DNA from 2 places in the Litoribrevibacter albus genome. Region 2 is predicted to be linked to the other one. Evidence: predicted binding sites of a transcription regulator. Region 2 holds the regulator's gene; the other holds the start of a gene.
The links. The regulator FliA, encoded in region 2, starts transcription of late flagellar genes. The targets are predictions, from matches to a motif close to CTAAAGTTNNNNNNNNNNCNGCCGATA.
Positions count from the first base shown of each region.

Region 1 (10,998 bases), 160 kb from region 2:
CAGTGAAACCACCTACGACATTCTGGATAACTCTGACCCGGCCAACCCGGTGAGTTTGGTTCCTCCTATCGAAGATCAGGTGTATATACCGGGGATTAATAACCCGATTTTTCCTGACGATCCGGGATTAACCATCATTGAAACCACAGGTGCAAACATCGGGCAAGTTGTTGCCGGGACAACTAATGGATATGGCTCGGAAAATCTGACGTTTACCTTTACTGATCCAGATACCGGGGCGGTAACGGTTCGTCCGACCGTGACATTACCGGCCAATGCGTCAGCGCGAGACATAGTGAATGTCCTGAATCAGCAAGACGGTGTCGAAGCAACTGCTAGAACAACGATGTTCTTAAGTAACTTTGTTGATGATGGTGCGGGGGCGCCTCTGGAAATTGACATTAATGGCGAGACGTTGGTGATCAGTTCTCCTGATTTGGTCGATGCAGATACAGTGGCTCGTGAAATTAATGCAAACGCTAATTTGGGTCTACAAAACATTCGGGCGTATTCCGACGGAACTCAGGTTCGTATCGAGTCTTACATCGGTGTTGATCTAACGGCAACGGTAAATGGTTCAGCTGGTGACAGTATCGATGTGACGGATTCGTCTTCGAATACTTTGACGGTAACGGGGCCAGGCAACTCGGCAACCATTGGTGGTTCGGTTGATGTTCAGATGGCGGATGGCCTTCAAATGAATTCGGATAATGCGGGGGGTGTTTTCGCAGCCTTTCCTGTCGCGCAATCTGCGTTTATGGGGTATCAGGTCAACATTGATGGTATACCGGGTGAAGACGATTATTTCACGGTCGATTTCAATACAGATTCAGTATCAGACAACCGCAATGGTATTAATTTGATTGATCTTCAGCGTGCCAAAACCGTTGCAACAGATGGAAAGGGTCTCACCTTTGATGAAGCTTATGCGGGTCTTGCTTCTGAGATCGGAGCGGACACTCAGTCATTGAGCATTAATAAAGATGCGGCAGAGAGTGTGATGAAGCTGTCTGTATCATTGCGGGAGTCGATTTCCGGGGTGAACCTGGATGAAGAAGCGGCCAACTTGATTAAGTACGAACTACAGTACAACGCATCGGCTCAGGTGATTCAGGTCGCGCAAGATATTTTTGATGCCCTGCTTGCGACATTCAGATAATAGGAGATTGAATTATGGTTAGGGTATCGTCCCAACAAGCGTTCCTTGGCTCAGTCGGAGAAATGATAGATCTGAATAGCCAGGTATTAGATACACAAGCAAAAATTTCTTCGGGCAAAGAGGTGTTAACCGCAGCGGATGACCCTCTGGCGGCCAGTCGTATTTCTCAGTTAACTCAGGGGATTTCGTTACGAGAACAGTATACGAAGAACTTAACTACCTTGGAGGCGGCGCTTCAGGCGGAAGAGTCTGCACTCAATAATATTGTCGCAAGTATCCAGCGGGTGCGTGAGCTGACGGTAAAAGCGGGTAATGGTTCGTACAGTATTGAAGATCGACAATCGATCGCCATTGAATTGGATCAGCGATTGAACGAATTGGTGGCGCTTGCAAACACCAAAGATGCCAGTGGTGAATATATTTTTGCTGGCTTTCAGGGTGATACGATTCCTTTTGCGGAAGTGCAAGATGGAACGTACGTTTACCAAGGGGACGAAGGGCAACGCTTTATTAAAGCTGATGAGTCAACGAATGTAGCTAGAAACGATAATGGTAAGCGGATTTTCTTTGAGATAGAAAGTGCCAATAATACGGTCTTTACCTATGCCAACCCGTTAAATACGGATCAGACCTCTTATATTTCCAGTGGTAAAGTGACGGATCAGGAAATTTACGATGCCTTCTATCCGGAAGATATGGTGATTACGTTTAACCCGGAAACCAACATCGTACCGAACGGGCCAAATTACACCATTGTAGAGAAGAGTACAGGGAAACCGGTTATTACTGATTTTGCTCATGTTCAGGGCGCGCAAGTCACATTTAACGGCGCCTCTTTTACTATTTCTGGAAGTCCAAATCCGGGAGATGTATTTACCGTTGAGTCCAGTAATAAACAGGATATCTTTAAAACGGTTAAGAATCTTACTGACGGGCTTAATTCATTGGCTGATACGCCTACCGATAAAGCTCAGTTGGAAACCTTGCTGAACGATACCTTGATTAATCTGGATAACGCCCTAGAGTCTGTCGTTGAAACTCAGAGTGATGTAGGTGGTCGTCTGAATGTGGTGGATACTTCACGTGATACCCAGGAAGAAATTAACCTGGTGAATCAGACGGTGCTCTCTGGTATCCGTGACTTGGATTACGCTGAGGCGGTGTCACAGTTAAGCTTTCAGACCTTTGTTCTGGAAGCAACTCAGTCTACGTTTACACGAGTGTCGGGGCTGTCGCTATTTAATAAGCTATAAATACACAGTACTATCGTTGATTGAAGTGGTTGCCGACGTCTTGGCAGCCGCTTGATCTACAATTTGAAAAGGCGGTATTTTTACCGCCTTTTTTGTGCCTGAAGGTTGAGAGAGAACGTATGGATTCCTATGTAAGTGAAGACACTCTGGCTGTTGTTAAAGACATTGCTATCAAGGCAGGTCTTGCAATCATGGATATATATCAGCAGGATTTTTCTGTGTATGAGAAGAGTGATGAAAGCCCGCTTACAGAAGCCGATTTGGCTGCTCATAAGATCATTTGTGAGCAGCTCAAACAGGCATTTCCGACACTTCCTATATTGTCTGAGGAATCCACTGATATCACCTATGAAGACCGAAAAAACTGGCAGACGTTTTGGTTGGTAGATCCTCTAGACGGCACGAAAGAGTTCATCAAAAAGAACGATGAATTTACCGTCAACATTGCTCTGATAGATCAAGGGCGACCGGTGTTAGGTGTGGTGTATGTACCTGCCTTGGGCGTTGTTTATCTTGGTGCTGAAGGGCTTGGAGCCAAGAAGGTGGAGGCTGGTGAAGAAACAGCTATTAAGGTTAGGGAATATCCAAAAGAGCAATGGATTATCCTGGGGAGTCGGTCGCATCAAAGTGAACACATGGTGTCTTATCTGCAATTATTTGAACGCTATGAGTTGATCAGTCGGGGAAGCTCGTTGAAGTTTTGTATGATTGCCGAGGGCGCTGCTGATCTCTATCCCCGATTGGGGCCAACGTCAGAATGGGATACGGCGGCAGCACATGCTGTGGTGGTGGCCGCTGGTGGAGTGGTGAATGATAAAGACGGTAATCCGTTGCGTTACAACAAAGAGAATATCCTCAACCCTTGGTTTTTTGTTCATCATAAAGACCTGGAGATACCAACATGCTCGGAATAAGAAGGTTCTCTGAATAAAAAGGTTCTCTGAATAGCGTGTTATTTGGCGAAAGAGTTATCTGATCGGAGAGGTTTTGAGTAATTCAACAAATTTTAAGCAAAAAAAAGGTGGCTATTTAAGCCACCTTTTTAACGCCTGCTGTCAGCGCTATTTACTGCAATAGAGCTGGTACATGCAGTTGAACATTTGAGGATTTTCCTGCTCAATTTGATCCCAGTTTTCTAAACTGGATCGAGTCTGATCCAGAGGGAAGGCCGCATCAAATTGTGATTTGTATTGATTGGATACACCGATAAAACCTAGGAAGTTCAGGCTAAACTGCTCCAGCAATGCGCTCACCTTCGGTAGAGTGTACAAATGCTCAATTGGGTTGAACAATAAATCTCGACAACCACTTGATGTATAGAAATCCGGACGGCTGACAATCTCGCTGTAGTCACCATCAATTTCCTTATTCATCAGCATCGCTCTGAACTGTTGAATATTTTCAAGCGTTGGCTTGATCTCATTAGTTTCAATGATGTCTTTTGTTGCCGTAATCTGCTGGCGAGCTAGTTCACTGTACAACCCTATCTTGATAAGACCGTGATCGGCAAGAACATCATACAGTGCTTGAAGACCTTCTTGCGGGTTCGGCATGTGATGCAGAACACCCGAGCATTCAATGACATCGAAGGTTTTACCTAGGGCTTTAACGTCCAGCAGGTTTCCTTCAAAGAACTCAACGTTGTCTACCCGTAGTTTCATGGCCATCATGCGTGCATACGCAACAGACGCTGGTGATAGATCAACTGCAGTTACTTTGATGTTGTTGAAGTATTTGGCCGCACGAATGGCTTGTAACCCTGTACCGCAACCGGCAACAAGGAACTCCAACGTCTTGCCTTTCAGCTGGTGTGCTGGTTGGAAGTGAGGTAATTCGGTATGCAACGCTTGTAGGTAATCCGTTGGCGCGTGATAGCCAAGAGACGTCCAGCGAGGATACGGAGATTCGTTGTAATGCTCACTGATTACACTTGAACCGCCGTTGTTGGCATTCTTGTTCTTGCTGCTGAGTTTTGGATTTTCAGACGCCAGTTCTGCCAAATACAGGTTATCGAACAAGGACTTCTCGACGATCGGTTGCATGAAGTCAGCCCAATCATTGATGGATCTCTCTGAGATATCCTCAGAAATACCCAGCGATGAAATTGGTTGATACATGGTAACCAAGACCAATGCGCCAGCAATGTCGTTTGGCTGCCAGGTTTTGTCCGATACAAAGCCATTCAAAAGCATAATCAAGGCTTCAAGCCCTTGCTGTTCATCTGGCTTAACTTCCATCACGTATTCGTTGTTTGAGCTGTAAAGGCTGAGAGCAACCGCAAGGTTGACTAGCTCATCACGAATTCGGGTATTGTGAAGGCTGTCAGCAAGTACACAGTAACGAAGCGAGCGCGCCAGCTCTTCAATGGACTGAGATGGCATTTGAATGTTGCTCAAGCACTGCAGTAAAAAGTGATCGTTTGCCAACTCATCAAGATCCAACTGACCGTCTTCGTTGCTTAGTCCATATTTATGATCCAGTAATGATATGGCCAATGTTGCGAATGCTTCCGGGTTGACTTCCGGTAGTTTCATGAAGCTTTCAACGTCTGATTGAAGCTGAGGGTCAAAGGCGTCCGCTTTAATCATTGGTGCGGCTTGAGCAAGACCTGATTGAATGGTTTCATCGATCATGCCTTGTTTGATTAAGGCGCGATAGGTTTGAAACGCTTCAATGTAATTGCCGTGTTGAAGCTTTGTGTAAGCTAACACTTTCTGGGCTCTAAGATTGTTTGGATCAAGCTTCAATACATGATTCAAACATTTCTCTGCATGCTCCGGTTTACGGCAGATCAAATGAAGATAAGCCATGTTGATCCAGCTGGTGATCATTTCAGGATCGGCTTTCAGTGCTTTGGTCAGCAGTACCAGTGCGGAATCAAAGTCCATTTCGTCCATAGAAATACGACCCATGATATTCAGCATATCAACTTGGTCCGGTGCTTCCGTCAGTACTTCCAGGCAGATTTTCTTTGCTTTAAGGCGTTCTTTAATGCGCTCTTCCACCGATAGGTCGGCTTGAACAGAACGATTGTAATATTCATTAGCCAGAACTAAGCGAGAAGCGCCATCAATTGTCTGGTTAAACTGAGGGTGTTTATCTTGAATCTGTTGGCTTATTGCGTTCATGACTAATCCTTCTTAAAAAATCATGGTTTAAACAGTTAAAGCAATTGCAGTGCCAATAGTTAAATTTATTTAAAATCAATAGGTTATATTGGTTTTTGTTGCTGTTTTGAGGCGGGCGGAAATAGAGGTTTGCCATAAGAGGCAAAGCTTGTTGTCTATCTGGAAAGCGTTTGGCAAGTTTTCGCCGTGGGTGGCAAGAGGGCATTTTCTAATGACGTACATTTAGCTAACTGTGAGTGTTGTGATGAAGGAGGGGATTAAAATGGGGTGTAAGAGAAGGTGGTTATGTTTATTAACTTGGGAGGGCACAGTAAGACATGAATCGTGCTAGAGGCAGCATGAAGAGATAATACTTCACACTTTGGTCAAATTAACCACGCTTAAGGGCTTGTGGCTTGTACATAGGTTCCCAAGGTATTGAGAAAAGAGCGGCTTAGCCCAGACAAACAAAACCCCAGCATAAATAGCTGGGGTTTGTTCGTAGTCTGAACCGGCATCTGGCCGGTTTTAGCTTTGGCTCTTCTATTGTAGAAGGGACAGAACCTGTTCTGGTTGAGAGTTAGCCTGAGAAAGAACGGATATCCCCGCTTGTTGCAGAATATTTGTTCTGGAAAGCTCTGCCGTTTCCTGAGCGTAATCTGCATCTCGAATTCGAGAATTAGATGCGCTTAAGTTCTCGTTGTTGATTTGAAGGTTTTGAATTGTGGATTCAAAACGGTTCATATAAGCACCGAGGTCTGCTCGCTGGAAGTTAACTGTATCAATTGCGTTGTCCACAGCCGCGAGAGCTTCAAGTGCACCCTCTACTGTTGAAATGTCAACATCTTCAAGGAACTGACCATCGGTTGCGCCACCATAGAAACCGACACGCAAGCCTGTATTTGTTTCGATATCTCCAGTGGTTGTTCGTAACTCAAACTCTTTGGCTGCAGATAGTTCAATCGCTCCGGTAAATACGGCAGGTTCATCTGCGACTGCATGACCGTTAATACCAGTGGCTAACCTTAAGGTAGGGTCGCTCAGTTCGATGACGACATTTCGACCATCTTCCGCGATAAGTCGGATACCTTCATCGGGAGAACCAGTATCAACTGCAACAACGCCTGTTTGACCTGCAATTGAGTTAATAGCGTTTACCGCAGTCAGACGATTTTGCTCAGCGTTAGATTCATCCGTTGAGGATACACCGGTATTGGTATCCAAGGTTGAGATGGTTATCGATACGCCATTGATGGTGATATCCCCACCTGCAACTGAAGCAGTACCGCCTGGTAGGTTTTGATCGAACCCGACGATGATATTTTCCAGCGCTCTCGCGTCAACACCTGTTTGTTCTGATGCCTTATTGATCGCTGCAGCTTTTGCGATAGCTGATGCAGCTACCCAAGAGCTGTCAACATCGGCCGCGCTCGAAATGGTTCCACCAGAGAACGAGAATTGATCGTCAGTCGCTGACGAAGCAGGGATAGTTACCCCATTAATTACCAGGTCGCCGCTTTGCAGTGAGGTCGCAGCTAGTGATGCAGCGCCCGCATTTGTCAGGTCTGAATTATTTGGTAATGAGGTTACACCTGCAATATTGGCGTCGTAGGTACCACGGTTCAAACCAGAATTGTCTGTTAGGTCATTATCACCATCGATAACGATGTCTTCACCAGTAATACTGTTAAGAACAAAACCGCCTGTGGTAGTGACAGCAGTTGCAGTACCTGCGCCAGCTGTAGAACCATCACCAACTGCGCCAGACCCTAGGCCAAGATGAGAGGCATCAAAGGCTGCTGTTGCTGCCGGACTTGCACCGTCCGTCATTTGTAATGTGATATTGCGGCCGTCTTCAGAAACCAAACGAATGCCGGTGGCATCATTACCTGTATTTACAGCTTCTACGCCTGTTAAGCCAGCAACAGCATTGATCGCCGCTACTACGCTTTCACGGTTCACTTCGTTGTTTACTGCGGAGCTTGTGGATACAGTCACTTCAACACCATTGATCTGGAATGTGCCTGCGATGTCGGTAAAGTTACCGCCCGTACCACCAGTGACTGCTACCCCTTGAAGTTCGTTAGGAATGACTTCTGCGGTAACTCCGGTTTCTTCAGTTTTGTCATTGATGGCTGCCACTTTAGCTATGGCACTGGCACTCTTATCGAATGCTGAAGCCGTATCGTCTGCACCAGAAGAAGTGCCGATTGTGGTTCCGTTAATGATTAGATCGCCTGTAGACAGGGCAGTAGGGCTTCCTGTTTTACCGAGGGCACTTATACCTGCCGTATCGCCAGCACCCAGAACATCTGTGGTCATCTGGCCGATACTGATATCAATGGTATCGCCATTGTTCGGACCAATCTGGAATGTTGTTCCCTCGAAAGTTCCGTCAAGTAATGGTTGCCCGTTAAAGGTGGTGTCTTCGGCAACACGTTGGATTTCACTGATCAGCTGTTGAACTTCCAGATTCAGTGCTTCACGGTCGGTTGAATCGTTCGTGCCGTTTGCAGACTGTAATGCAAGTTCACGAATACGCAGTAGCGATTCAATAACCGTATCCAATGCACCTTCAGCGGTTTGGGCTAATGAAATACCGTCAGATGCGTTGCGGGTTGCTTGTTGGGTCCCTTCGATTTGAGCGTCAAAACGCGTGGAAATCGCAAGACCCGCAGCATCATCTCGGGCACTGTTGATTCGCAGACCAGAAGAAAGACGTTGAAGTGCGGTCTGGTTTTCTCTCTGCGACTCATTCAAGTTACGTTGCGCATTAATCGACGCAATGTTGGTGTTAATAATCTGAGGCATGGATAACTCCTTCTCATTTTCTCAAGAATTTGAATGAGATGGCAGGACAGCTAGAACCGCATAGGTATTCCTTGCTTACCACTGTCACTGCAAACTCTTGCCGTTAACTTGACATTGTTTTTGGCTTGCCTGATACAAGGCAGAAGCTGGGCCATTTTTTTAAAAGTTCTTATTTTTCAGTTTGTTAGTTGTTGGGTGTGGGGGCTTTTTGACGTAGGTAAGAGGGTGAGGGGCAATTCGTCGCCGATAATTTGAATAAAAGTTAAAGACTTTCAGTCAGTTGCCGATATGAGGTTTATTGGAGAGTAATTCTTAGGCAAATTTTTTCTAAAGCCTGAAAAAATATGGCCGATAAAAACTCTGAGTCGGGTTGTTTGCCACTTAAATGTCAACCCGGATCAATTCGTCAAACGACGAACAAAAAATACGGAGAATGAACCATGCCACAAATTATTAATACCAACATTGCGTCTTTGAACGCTCAGCGTAACTTGAACAGCGCTCAGAATGCGAACGATACAGCATTACAGCGTTTGTCTTCAGGCTTACGTATTAACAGTGCTGCGGATGACGCAGCTGGTCTTTCAATTTCTACGCGTTTCGATGCGCAGATCAATGGTAGTAACCAGGCAATTCGTAACTCTGCTGATGGTGTGTCATTGGCACAAACAGCAGAGGGTGCGTTGGATTCTATTACAGATAGCTTGCAGCGAATTCGTGAGTTGGCTGTTCAATCTGCGAACGGAACCAATAACTCTATTGACCGTGAAGCGTTGAACTTGGAAGCTCAGCAGTTAATTGATGAAATCGAAAACGTTTCTGAAACTGCGAACTTTAACGGAACATCTCTATTAGATGGCTCTTTTAATGGAATTCGATTCCAGACAGGGGCAAATGCTGATAACTCTATTGATGTAACCATCAATGAAATATCAACGAATACCCTAGGTGTTGCGAAGACTGCGGGTCTTAGTGCATTTGGTGGTGCTACTAATGAAACTACAGACACAGCAGGTACGGTTCTATCAACAACTCAGGTTGATACCTCAGCAAATGCTTTGTCAAATGGTGATTTAGTTATTAATGGCGTAGCAATTCAGGCATCTTCTGGTGGCGATGACAGTGCTTCCTTCAGATTGCAAGATGCTAGTGCGATTGCAAAAGCGGCCGCGATCAACGAGAAATCTGACGAAACCGGTGTTACCGCTGTTGCTCTTGAAACGGAAGTGGCTGGTCAGGCTGCGACATATCTTGATACAGCAGGTTCGTTTGAGTTGAACGGCGTTAGTATTGACGTTGCAACTAACTCTGCTAACAGCAACGATGCTAACCGTGAGACTATTGTGGCAGCTATTAATGCTGTGTCAGGTCAAACGGGTGTGGTTGCAACTAATACCGGGAATGATTCAACGGGTATTACGCTAACAGCGGAAGATGGCCGTAATATCACCTTGAGTGACTTCAATGGCTTCGCAGGTGCTTCTAACTTGGCACTAGGTGGGAACGCTGCAGGCTCTGATGGTGCGGCTACTACTGTAGTTAGTACGGTTTCCGCTGGGATTTTACTTCAATCAAATGATGGCTCAGACATTGTTATTGGTGAGGGTACTGGTGATCTGGCTAACTCAGGGTTTACTGAGGGGGCTAAGTCAGGCCAGGCTGCTCAAATTTCTTCCGCTCAGTTGAGTGGTTCGGCAGGTGCTGCATTTACAACCATTGATGCAGGTGATCTGACCATTAACGGTATTTCCATTCGTGCAACTACTGAGAATGATGACACTGTTTCTTATGCAAATGGTGCGTCGACATTGCAACATGTTCAGAGTTCAGCAATTTCACGAGCTACAGCAATTAACGAAGTGTCTGATAATACGGGTGTGACGGCAATTGTTGAGGCAACAAGAAGTTCTGGTTCACAGACTGCTACAGCGTTATCGACAGCAACAGCAGCATTCACCATTAATGGGGTTAGTACATCCAATATTGACTTGTCAAATGCGGATGCGTCTACTCGTCGCCAGGATACGGTGGATGCTATTAATGCGATCTCAGGTCAGACTGGTGTAACCGCTGTTGATTCTGGTGATGGTATTGAATTGGTCGCTGAAGATGGTCGAAACATTACTATCCAGCAAGGTGCTGCATCGGCATTCGAAGCTGCGGGTATCGAGAATCTGAACTCAACAACAGCTGCAGGTCAGAACAATGTCTTTACGGGCACGATTCGTCTGGAAGCTGCAGGTGAGTTTACTCTATCTTCAGATACGGGTGATATTGCGGCCTTTGGTTTGCAGTCCGGTACTTTCGGTGCTGAGGAAGCGGGAACCTTACTTAAAGATGTTGATTTATCAACGGTGGATGGTGCGCTTTCTGCAATCACTGCTGTGGATAATGCCCTTCAGCAGGTAAGTAGTGAGCGAGCGAACTTGGGTGCAACTCAAAACCGTTTCAACTCAACCATTAGTAACTTGACGATTTCGTCAGAGAACTTGAGTGCCTCTAACTCTCGTATCCGTGACGCAGACTACGCCGCAGAAACTGCTGAGCTATCACGTACTCAGGTACTGATCCAGGCTGGTATCTCAGTATTGTCTCAGGCAAATGCTCGTCCTCAGCAGGTACTATCACTGTTGGGTTAATAGCAGAGTAAGGATGGAGCTGCTCTTTC
Region 1 covers NZ_BSNM01000015.1:275,253-286,250, forward strand. Annotated here, with positions in the region: gene flgK (flagellar hook-associated protein FlgK) at 1-1,159, shown strand, start outside; gene flgL (flagellar hook-associated protein FlgL) at 1,174-2,412, shown strand; gene cysQ (3'(2'),5'-bisphosphate nucleotidase CysQ) at 2,532-3,326, shown strand; gene QQL66_RS13690 (class I SAM-dependent methyltransferase) at 3,474-5,540, opposite strand; gene QQL66_RS13695 (flagellin N-terminal helical domain-containing protein) at 6,063-8,330, opposite strand; gene QQL66_RS13700 (flagellin N-terminal helical domain-containing protein) at 8,771-10,969, shown strand.
Region 1: QQL66_RS13700 (flagellin N-terminal helical domain-containing protein) is a predicted target of FliA. The motif match lies at 8,593-8,619, and genes of this name have one in related genera.

Region 2 (10,998 bases):
ATAAAAAAAGACCAACCTATAGAAGGATAGCAAGCTACATGCCATCCTTCCTTTGTTGAACCATTGTTTGATCTAAGTGATGTTAAGGCTGAGCTTGCCTAACCTGATCCAGATCCTTCCGAGTAACGGCAGACCTTGAGATCAGCAGGACGATGCGTCGATTCTTCCGACGATTCAAAGGCGTGGTATTTCTTACCAAAGGCTGGAACTGACCATACCCGACCGCAGCCAAACGAGACGGATCGAGCCCCTCTTCCTGCAATTGCCGGACAACACTTGCCGCTCTTGCAGCCGATAAGTCCCAGTTACTCTTATACTCACGATTGTTAATAGGCACATTATCGGTATGCCCTTCAACTTGAATAGGGTTGGAATAGCCCCCTAAAATCATTGCCACATCAGCAATCACGTCTTCTGCTTTACGAGTTGGTTCTGAACTGCCGGTTCCAAACAACACTTCCGACCCTAACGTCACCTCCAACCAGTCCTCACTGCCTTCCAGAGACATGACACCTTGCTTTAATAAGCCCTCGAAACCTTGCTCAAACGCTTCTTGCAGCTTAGGCATGTCGGCTTCCTGTGGAACCGTGGTGGAGGTTTCTTGCTCCGCCACTTGGTTTGGCTGAACAATCAATCGCTTCTCAGTAATGGGAATTTGTCGGGCCTGATCCCCGATCTGAATCGGATTACTGGAGGTCGGTGGCGCGTTGAATACGCCAATCAGGTTCGATGCAAGGATCTTGTACTTACCTTCATTAACAGAAGATATGCCATACAAGACCACAAAAAATGCAAACATGAGGGTGATAAAGTCAGCATAAGAGATTAGCCACCGCTCGTGACTTGGCCCATGTAAATTTATGCGTCGTCTTCGAGCCATAGTGTTATCTCTTAATGACCGGATGTAAAAAGCGATTATTTTTCAATAAAGCTTTGAAGTCTTGAGCCAATGGCTTTCGGGTTTTCACCTTCGGAGATAGCAACCAAGCCTTCCAGTATCATTTGTTTATACTCACCTTGAGAAATCACAATGCTTTTGATCTTTCCACCAATTGGTAAGAACAACAAGTTCGCCGAGCCCACACCATAAATGGTCGCAACAAAGGCGGTAGCAATGCCCTGCCCCAACAACTCCGGCTCTCCCAGATTGGTCATGACATGGATCAGCCCCAAGACTGCGCCAATAATACCAATGGTCGGTGCGTATCCACCCATACCTTCCCAGAACAAGCCTGCAGCTATGTCCCGATGTTCTTCAAGATCAATGACCATTTCCAAGGTATGACGAATGGTTTCCGGTTCTGCCCCATCCACCAACAGTTGAAGCCCTTTACGAGCAAAGGGTTCAGCTTCAGCATCAGCCATGCCTTCAAGCCCAAGCAAGCCTTCTTTACGGGCCGTGGTACTCCAGAACATGATCTGCTCTATGCCTCGTTCAAAATTCACCAAAGGCGGCAAGAATATCCACTTGGTTAATCTCAAAGCATGTCGAAATGATCGCGGCGTGGTTTGCAATAACATGGCACCGGACGTGCCCAGAATCACGATAACGAAGGCCGCCAAATTACCCAGCATGGTAATATGGCCACCATCAAGAAAGTTACCGAATAGAATCCCGCCTAATCCGAGAATTAACCCGAACAGACTCAAAACATCCATTGTTATGAAACCTCATCAACCAACTTTCGTGCAATCTGATTCAGACTCAGCACGTCGTCAGCAAAGCCCCCGTTGATCACTGCCATAGGCATACCAAAGATCACGCAACTTTCCTGATCCTGTGCCCAAACGGAGCTGCCCGTTTTCTTCAATAATGCCGAACCATCTTTGCCATCCGCGCCCATTCCAGTTAAGACGATTCCTAATACGCCTCCCTGAAAGACATTAGCGGCCGATCCAAAGGTCACATCCACACATGGCTTATAATTCAAACGCTGATCGCTTTCGATGATTCTGATGGTGCCACCATTACGGCGGTCAATCATCATTTGCTTGCCACCCGGAGCTAACAAGGCAACGCCAGGCGTCAATTGATCACCATCTTGCGCTTGCTTCACTGTAATCTTACAGATTTGATTCAATCGTTCCGCAAAGGCTGCCGTAAAGTTGGCAGGCATATGCTGAACCAAAACAATCGGTTTGGAGAAGTTTGCAGGCAAGGACGTAAGAATCTGTTGTAGAGCCACTGGCCCACCAGTAGAGGTGCCAATAGCAACGAGCTTAATATCTGAAGAACGAATGCTTGATGACGATTTTCTGGCAGGCGGCGTTTCTCTGACAGGCTCAGTTCTAGGTGCCGTTTGAGGAGTGGCCTGAACACTTGGCGTTGTTGCAGGTGCAGGAGAGGTTGAGGTATGAGAAGACTTCAAGGCTTCACGAATAGCTTCGCGTTTTGCCTTCATATCCGCCTTCTTATCGCCAGTTGACCTGAACTGCAAGGTATTAGACGTTTTAGACCCGGCCACACCACGAATTTTCTCGGCAAGAATTTTTTGGACTTTTCCCGGATCACGAGAAATATCTTCAAAATTCTTTGGAAGAAAATCGACGGCACCAGCTTCAAGCGCATCCAATGTCACCCGAGCTCCGTCAAATGTCAAAGAAGAACACATAATGACGGGCGTTGGGCGAACCTTCATGATCTCACGAACCGCTGTAATGCCATCCATAACCGGCATCTCAAAGTCCATTGTGATCACATCGGGCTGTAATTTCTGAACTAAATCAACCGCTTCAGCACCATTGGATGCAGTACCAACTACTTCGATGTTTCTGGCCGCGTTTAAGATATCACTGATGCGTCTTCTAAAAAAACCCGAATCATCAACTACCAGAACTTTTACTGCCATTGGTACTCCAAAATTTTATTATTTATAGTTGCTCATCGACTTAGAGGCGTAATTACCGAGCATACTTGGCACATCAAGAATTAACGCTATGCGGCCATCCCCGGTGATTGTAGCACCAGCCATTCCTGGCGTACCATGCAACATCTTACCAAGGGGTTTAATAACAACCTCTTCCTGTCCAATGAGCTGATCTACGACAAAACCAACACGCTGTGTGCCTACTGAAACGATCACAACATGAGCTGTTGCGTCTTCACTTTCCTGTGTACTTGGTCGACGAACTAACCAACGTTTCAAGTGGAATAGCGGATAGACTTTTTCGCGAACCACAATCACTTCCTGACCATCAACAATATTGGTCTGAGTGATATCCAAATGGAAAATCTCGTTCACACTTACCAGCGGGAATGCAAACGCTTGCTCTTCCAACATCACCATCAGTGTTGGCATGATTGCAAGAGTTAAAGGCACTTTAATGGAAATCCGAGTACCTTTACTGATCTCTGAGTCCACATCAATGGTACCGTTCAGTTGTGAAATTTTTGTTTTCACAACATCCATGCCCACACCACGACCAGACACGTCAGAGATCTCTTCCTTGGTTGAGAAACCAGGATGGAAGATCAGGTTAAATGCTTCTTTGTCACTCAACCGATCAGCAGCGTCCTGATCATACAGACCTTTCTCAACCGCTTTCTGACGAAGTTTATTCGGATCCATACCACCGCCATCGTCGGTGATACTTAATAAGATATGATCGCCTTCCTGCTCAGCAGAAAGAACAACCTTCCCGGTACGAGGTTTATTGTTCGACTCACGAACCTCTGGCATTTCAACACCATGATCCACCGCATTACGAACCAAGTGAACCAACGGATCGGCCAACGCCTCAACTAGGTTTTTATCCAAGTCGGTTTCTTCACCCACCAACTCAAGATTGACTTCTTTCTTCAAGGTTCTCGCCAAATCCCGAACAACTCGCGGGAAGCGACCAAACACCTTTTTAATAGGCTGCATTCGAGTCTTCATAACCGACGTTTGAAGATCCGCCGTCACGACATCCAAATTTGAAACAGCCTTTGACATATCTTCATTACTGCTCGACATGCCCAAACGAACCAGTCGATTTCGAACCAATACCAACTCACCCACCATATTCATAATATCGTCGAGTCGTTTGGTATCTACACGAACGGTGGTTTCAGTCGGTGCAGCATTATCTTTAGCTGGCGCTCTTGGTGCGGCCGGCTTCTGAGCAGCGGGTGCTGTTGGTTGCACAGCAGGTTTAGCATTCGACGGTGCAGGAGTCGCAGGTTTTAGTGCTTCAGGCTTAGGTGCCTCTGCTTTCGGCGCTGAACTGACAGCACCTTTATCTGCAGTGACTGAAGGGCCTTTACCAGCACCGTGCAACTCATCTAATAAATTCTCAAACTCATCATCCGTGATTATATCGCCACCTGAACCACCCGTTGCAGGCGCAGGGGCTGCTGGTGCTTCCGGAGCTTTCTCCGCCTTAGCAGCACTAGGGCCTTTACCGGCACCATGCAATTGATCCAACAGTGCATCAAACTCATCTTCAGAGATGTCATCACCGCCAGAGGATTTTGCCACTGGTGCGGGGGCAGGAGCCGCAGGCTCTTCATTAGCCTGCTTCGGTGCAGAAGGCGATCCTCCTTCACCGTGTAATTCATTCAGTAAAGCTTCGAACTCTTCTTCAGTAATTTCATCACTGCCAGTCCCACCAGACGCTGGAGCCGGTGAAGAATCCATATCAAACAAGTCGTCCTCATCAGACCCTGCCGGAGTGTCCGATGCTGCAACCATTTGATCAAACTCGGCATCAGCTGCATCTTCTACAGGTTCTGGTGCACTTGTTTCAGCTACAGCATCTTCACTTTCAGGTCTTGCTAAAGTTTCGAGGCTCGCGATTAGTCCAGGATCTGCTGCTGGAAGAGGTTCACGATTACGAACGCAGTCAAACATTTCATTGACGGCATCCAGTGCTTGAAGAACAACATCCATTAATTCGGATGTAACAGAGCGTTGACCATTCCGAAGAATATCAAACACATTCTCTGCAACGTGACAGCATTCAACCAGATTATGTAGCTGTAAGAAGCCTGCCCCGCCTTTGACCGTATGGAAACCACGGAAAATAGCGTTTAACAGGTCTTTATCATCTGGTCTCTGCTCCAGGTCGACCAACTGCTCTTGAAGCAGCTCCAAAATTTCACCTGACTCTACAAGAAAATCCTGGAGGATTTCTTCATCGGCCTCGAAACTCATTCAATGACTCCTTAGAATCCCAGGCTGGACAACAAGTCATCCACCTCATCCTGACTGGTCACTACATTTTCGCGCTCTTCTGCGTCAATGATAGGACCCTCTGCTAACAATTCATCGGCGGCTTCAGTAACTTCTTGAGAATTTTCGATACCGGTAATTCGTTCCACGAGTCCAGCCATTTTAACCAGGCGAACAAGATCATCTTCAACCCCTTTCACCAGTTTGATGACTTTTTGAATCACCTGGCCGGTCAGGTCTTGATAATCCTGAGCCAATAGGATGTTGGACAAGTTAGTGGACATAGTCCCACTCGAACCTTCTACCTTTTTAAGAAACTCATCTATTCGTTTGTAGAGGTTTCTAAATTCGGAAACATCCATTTCGCGCCTAAGCAAACGACCCCACTCTGAAGAAAGTTCAGAGGCTTCTGCTTTGAGATCATCAACCACCGGAATCGTGTCTTCGACAAGATCCATGGTTTTATTAGCAGCTTTATTGGTTGACTGAATCACATAATCCAAACGATCAGACGCATCTGCCATCTGAGACATTTCAGAATTGTGTTCAGAGATATCAATTTCAAAATTTTTGATAGAGTTATGCAAAGCTCGTGTCAGTCGACCAATCTCTTTATATAAGTTTTGGTCTCTTACATCGGACAAGCTTTGTACATGTTGGATAGCACTTGTAAAATCTTCCGCTTCGACAGCGTCAACAAGTGCTTTGGTATGCTGACGGATCGATTCCTGGAATTCATCCAGGTGATCAACTTTGTTATCAGACATTCGGTTCCCCTTAGAGAACGGTCACAGGCACTTAACTGGCTTCTACACGTTCAAAGATTTTTTCGATTTTTTCTTTTAACGCCTGAGCTGTAAACGGTTTAACAACATAACCATTCACACCAGCCTGCGCTGCCGCCACAATTTGTTCACGTTTTGCTTCTGCGGTAACCATAAGTACCGGCATATGAGAAAGAGCATCATCCGCTCGCACAGCACGCAACAAATCGATACCCGTCATCCCCGGCATATTCCAGTCGGTGATTAGGAAATCGAAATCTCCCGTTTTCAGCATTGGCAACGCAGTGCTTCCATCGTCTGCTTCATGGGTATTTGTGAACCCCAAGTCTTTTAATAAATTTTTGATAATTCTTCTCATAGTTGAAAAATCGTCAACTATTAGAATTTTCATATTCTTGTCCAAGATGACCTCCCAAGACCTTGATGGAAAATGAATTTTCCCTTCGAATATGGTTACAAGATAAGTGTAGCCGTTAGTTCTAGACTATCCAGTTATTATGCCGCTTTTAGGCAGTCTCGTCATTCCATTCAAGCAACCTAGATTTAAGTCTATGAGCTGCCTGGCTGTGGATTTGACTGACCCGCGATTCACTTACCCCTAAAATCTCACCAATTTCCTTCAAGTTTAATTCTTCGTTGTAATACAGCGCCAACGTGAGACGTTCACGCTCAGGTAATCGAGTAATTGCATCGGTTAACTTTCTGCGGAAACGTTGCTTGGCAACATCATCAAAAGGACCAGGGGTTGTACCGTGGATGTCTTCCTGTTGGTACTCACCTTCGGCTATCAGCTCTTCGAAGCTGAATAGTTTACTTCCCACCGAATCCTGTAGATAACTATGGTACTCATCGACCGAAATACCCATTTCTTTAGCAACTTCATGATCTTGGGCATCTCGACCGGTTTGACCCTCAACTTGTTTGATCGCATCGGTAACTCGTCGGCTGTTTCTGTGCACCGATCTTGGTGCCCAGTCACCTCGACGAATTTCATCAAGCATGGAGCCACGAATGCGAATCCCGGCATAAGTTTCAAAACTGGCGCCTTTGGAAGCATCGTACTTTTTCGCCGCTTCTAATAGTCCGATCATGCCAGACTGAATGAGATCATCTAACTGCACACACGGAGGTAAACGCCCCATCAAGTGAGTGGCGATTTTTTTTACCAGACCGGCATACTGCTGGACTAGGGCTTGAGAACTTTTTGGATCCGTCTCTGAATACATAGCAACCCCGTTAACTGCAGCCATAGCAATACCTTTGTTCTTCAGTCTTAGAATATTCCAGTACAGCCAACATAACGAAATTAACCAACGTTATATTGAACCAACTGTTCAGCAAAAAATTCCAGATGTCCTTTCGATGACGTTGGCAATGGCCAAGCATCTGCCTTTTGCGCCAAGGCTCGAATCGCGACTGAAGCTTTCGATCTTGGATAGGCTTCTAACACAGCTTTTTGACGTTGTACCGCTTTTTTGACGGATTCATCAAACGGAACACAACCGACATACTGCAAAGCTACATCTAAAAATCTATCTGTTACTTTGGTGAGTTTAGCAAACAAATTGCGACCGTCTTGCTGAGTCTTCACCATATTTGCAACAACCCGGAAACGATACATCCCATAGTCGCGATTCAACAGTTTAATAAGGGCGTAAGCATCCGTGATGGAAGTAGGTTCATCGGTCACAACGACCAGTACTTCATTAGAAGCCCGAACAAAACTAATCACATCATCTGCGATTCCCGCAGCAGTATCGACGATCAGAACATCCATCTGATTTGCCAATTCGCTGAAGGCATGAATTAGACCTGCGTGCTGCTGAGATGAAAGATTTACCATGTGCTTAGCACCTGATGAAGCAGGTACAATTTTCAATCCTAAAGGACCTTGCACCATAACATCTTGCAAATCACACTCGCCGTCCAACACATTTTCCAGTGTTTTATTCGAAGAAATACCCAACAAGATATCAATGTTGGCCAGCCCCAAATCCGCATCAAGCAGAACGGTTCTGCGTCCTTTTTCGCACAAGGCAATCCCAAGATTTAAGGCAACGTTACTTTTACCAACACCGCCTTTACCACCCGTTACTGCAATGACTTGTACCGGACTACTACTCATACCTACTCCCGTGGCACTTTTCACTTTCTAACCAGACACATCCTAATCAGACACATCAGGCGTAATTCTTTTAGGCAATTCTGAGATCAGATAAAGCCTCTTCAGCGTGTCTCAAATCAGAATTAAAGACGGAGACACCACCATTTAATTGCTGATACATATATACCGCTTTGCTAACCAGATTCCCTGCATTTGCATGTTCAATGTCATCAGGAATTCGAGGACCATTGGTTATAAAAGAGACAGGCATCACCCGCTCAACCAGGATACTTAGCATTTCTCCAAGAGAGCCGGTTTCATCAATTTTCGTGAGAATACATCCATTCAAGCTAAAGTCTTGATAATTATCAAGTATTCTCGACAAAACACTCTTATTTGCAGTACAAGGCAGGGTTAAAAACGCCTTAAAGTTCGCCGCGCCCTGTTTAATCACCCTTAATTGCTGATGAATGGACGAAGTGGACGGATCAACTCCCGGTGTGTCAATGATCACCAGATTCTTGTTTCGAACGGTATTTAGCAACACTTCCAGTGAGTGTTTTTTGTCCACAATACGAACAGGCACATTAAGGATTCGACCCAAGGTTCTCATCTGATCGTGTGCGCCAATTCGCTGGCCATCTGTAGAGATTAATACAATCCCTTCACTGCCATGCTTCAACGCAAATTTGGCAACCAGTTTGGCAATGGTTGTTGTTTTACCAGATCCTGATGGACCAAAAAACGCATAAACACCACCTCGTTCCAACAAATCACTTTTTGCCACCGGTAAATCGTCTGCCAACAAGGTCAAGGCTTCGCGCCAAATTGCCTGTTCATCATGCATCTCTGATACTCGATCAACAATATGACGGGCCAATGCCTGACTTAAACCCAGTTGCGTTAATCGTTTTAAGACAGCAGCATGCAAAGGATGGTAACTGGCGTAATCTGCCATTTCACGATCATCCAGCTGCTGTTTCAACATCTGTTTCAACCCAAGAATCTCTTGTTTCATTGAGTTTAATTCATCCGTTGGCTTTGGCGTCGCCTTAGTAAACTTTGAACGCAAAATTGACGCTTTCTTTTTAAACGGTGATTCACCACGATCAAAGGAATCTTCAAGAGATGAGTTTTCTAGTCGCTCATTCAGCCCAATCAAATCATCCGACAGATCACTGTAGCGGCCACGAGAAACCGTCTGAGACGTTCTGCGAAGCTCTGCTTCCAGCTCAGGGTTTACAATACGTTTTCTCTGAGTGCTTGCCGATGAAGACGATGAATACTGATCAAAGTTGTCAAAATCCACTTTACCGTCGTGCTTCGGGTCATAATCAAGCGCAGTAATAACCTCTACACCACCGTTCACTTTTCTGTTCGCTAAAACTACGGCATCAGGCCCCATTTGTTCGGTTACTTTCTTCAATGCTTGTTGCATTGTTGGAGCAAAAAATTTTTTAGCTTTCATGGCTTGTCACTCTCACCAACTCTTGGCTGAACTGTTTAAGCAATTTATTTGACGCTTAACTATTTGTTTTAAGTACAAATGCGAAATTAATGCCAGTTAACTCTTTTCATATCGAGACACTAACTTCCAACTGCTGCAACAATCGTAATTTTCTTATTGTCAGGTACTTCGTTGTAGGAAAGTACAGACAGGGTTTCAGATGCATTTTTCACAAATTTGGCAACCGCTGAACGAATCGCTGGAGACACTAGCAGTACTGCGGATTTCCCTGCCAATTCTTGACGCTGAGCCGCCTCCGTCACCGAAGATTGCAACCTTTCAGCCAAGGAAGGTTCAAGGACAATGCTATCATCTCCCATCGCCCCGGCTTGTTTCGCTTGTTGTACCGACTGTAACAAAATGTTTTCCAGCCCTGGCTCCAAGGTGATCACCGGCAATTCTTCGTCCCCTCCGATGATGTTTTGAATAATCATTCGGGATAGTGCTAACCGTACAGACTCAGTGAGATGGGACGGATCTTTACTACGTGCAGCCGCCTCGATGATTGCTTCTGCAATGGTTCTCATATCCCTAATCGGCACCTGCTCTGCCAACAGATTCTGCAATACCTTTAATAGCGCACTCAGGGTCAAGGTGTTTGGCACCAATTCCTCTGCCAACTTAGGCGACTTCTTACCAAGGAGATCCATTAACTGCTGAACTTCTTCATGACCAATCAACTCATCCGCATGTTTGAACAGTAATTGGTTCAAGTGCGTCGCCACAACAGTACTGGCATCAACAACGGTATAACCCAACGTTTGAGCTTTATCTTTTAGGTTCGGATCAATCCAGAAAGCATCCAATCCAAACGCAGGATCTTTGGTGGAGATACCATCGATTTCACCAAACACTTGCCCAGGGTTAATAGCCAAATCACGATCAGGGTGAATTTCTGCCTCACCCACAGTGACGCCCATCAAAGAGATTCGGTACACATTTGGTAGAAGATCCAGGTTGTCACGAATATGAACCGAAGGCATCAAAAAGCCCACTTCCTGAGACAGTTTTTTACGAACCCCTTTAATACGGTTCAACAGCATGCCGCCTTGATTCTTATCCACCATAGGAATCAAGCGATAACCCACTTCCAGGCCGACCGGGTCAACCGGCGTTACGTCATCCCAGGAAAGCTCTTTAATCTCTTCGGCCTGCGTTTCAGCACGACCTTGTGGAGAATCCTTATCCAATAGCTCTCCGGCTTTGGCTATTTGATCAGGACTGCCCTCTTCTTTTTGACGCTTACGATAGTAAAGCCACCCGGCAATACCAGCGGCAAGGAAGCCCAGGCTCAAAAATGCAACGTGCGGCATACCAGGCACCAAGCCCATCACGATCAACAACGCCGCAGATACGGACAAGGCTTTTGGAGAGTCAAACATCTGACCCACTACCTGATCACGCATTTCTTCCGCGCTGTTGACACGAGTCACCATAATCGCAGCTGCT
Region 2 covers NZ_BSNM01000015.1:434,533-445,530, reverse strand. Annotated here, with positions in the region: gene motD (flagellar motor protein MotD) at 83-880, opposite strand; gene QQL66_RS14395 (flagellar motor protein) at 916-1,659, opposite strand; gene QQL66_RS14390 (protein-glutamate methylesterase/protein-glutamine glutaminase) at 1,662-2,849, opposite strand; gene QQL66_RS14385 (chemotaxis protein CheA) at 2,868-5,135, opposite strand; gene QQL66_RS14380 (protein phosphatase CheZ) at 5,147-5,920, opposite strand; gene cheY (chemotaxis response regulator CheY) at 5,952-6,329, opposite strand; gene QQL66_RS14370 (RNA polymerase sigma factor FliA) at 6,445-7,188, opposite strand; gene QQL66_RS14365 (MinD/ParA family protein) at 7,245-8,063, opposite strand; gene flhF (flagellar biosynthesis GTPase FlhF) at 8,134-9,510, opposite strand; gene flhA (flagellar biosynthesis protein FlhA) at 9,630-10,998, opposite strand, start outside.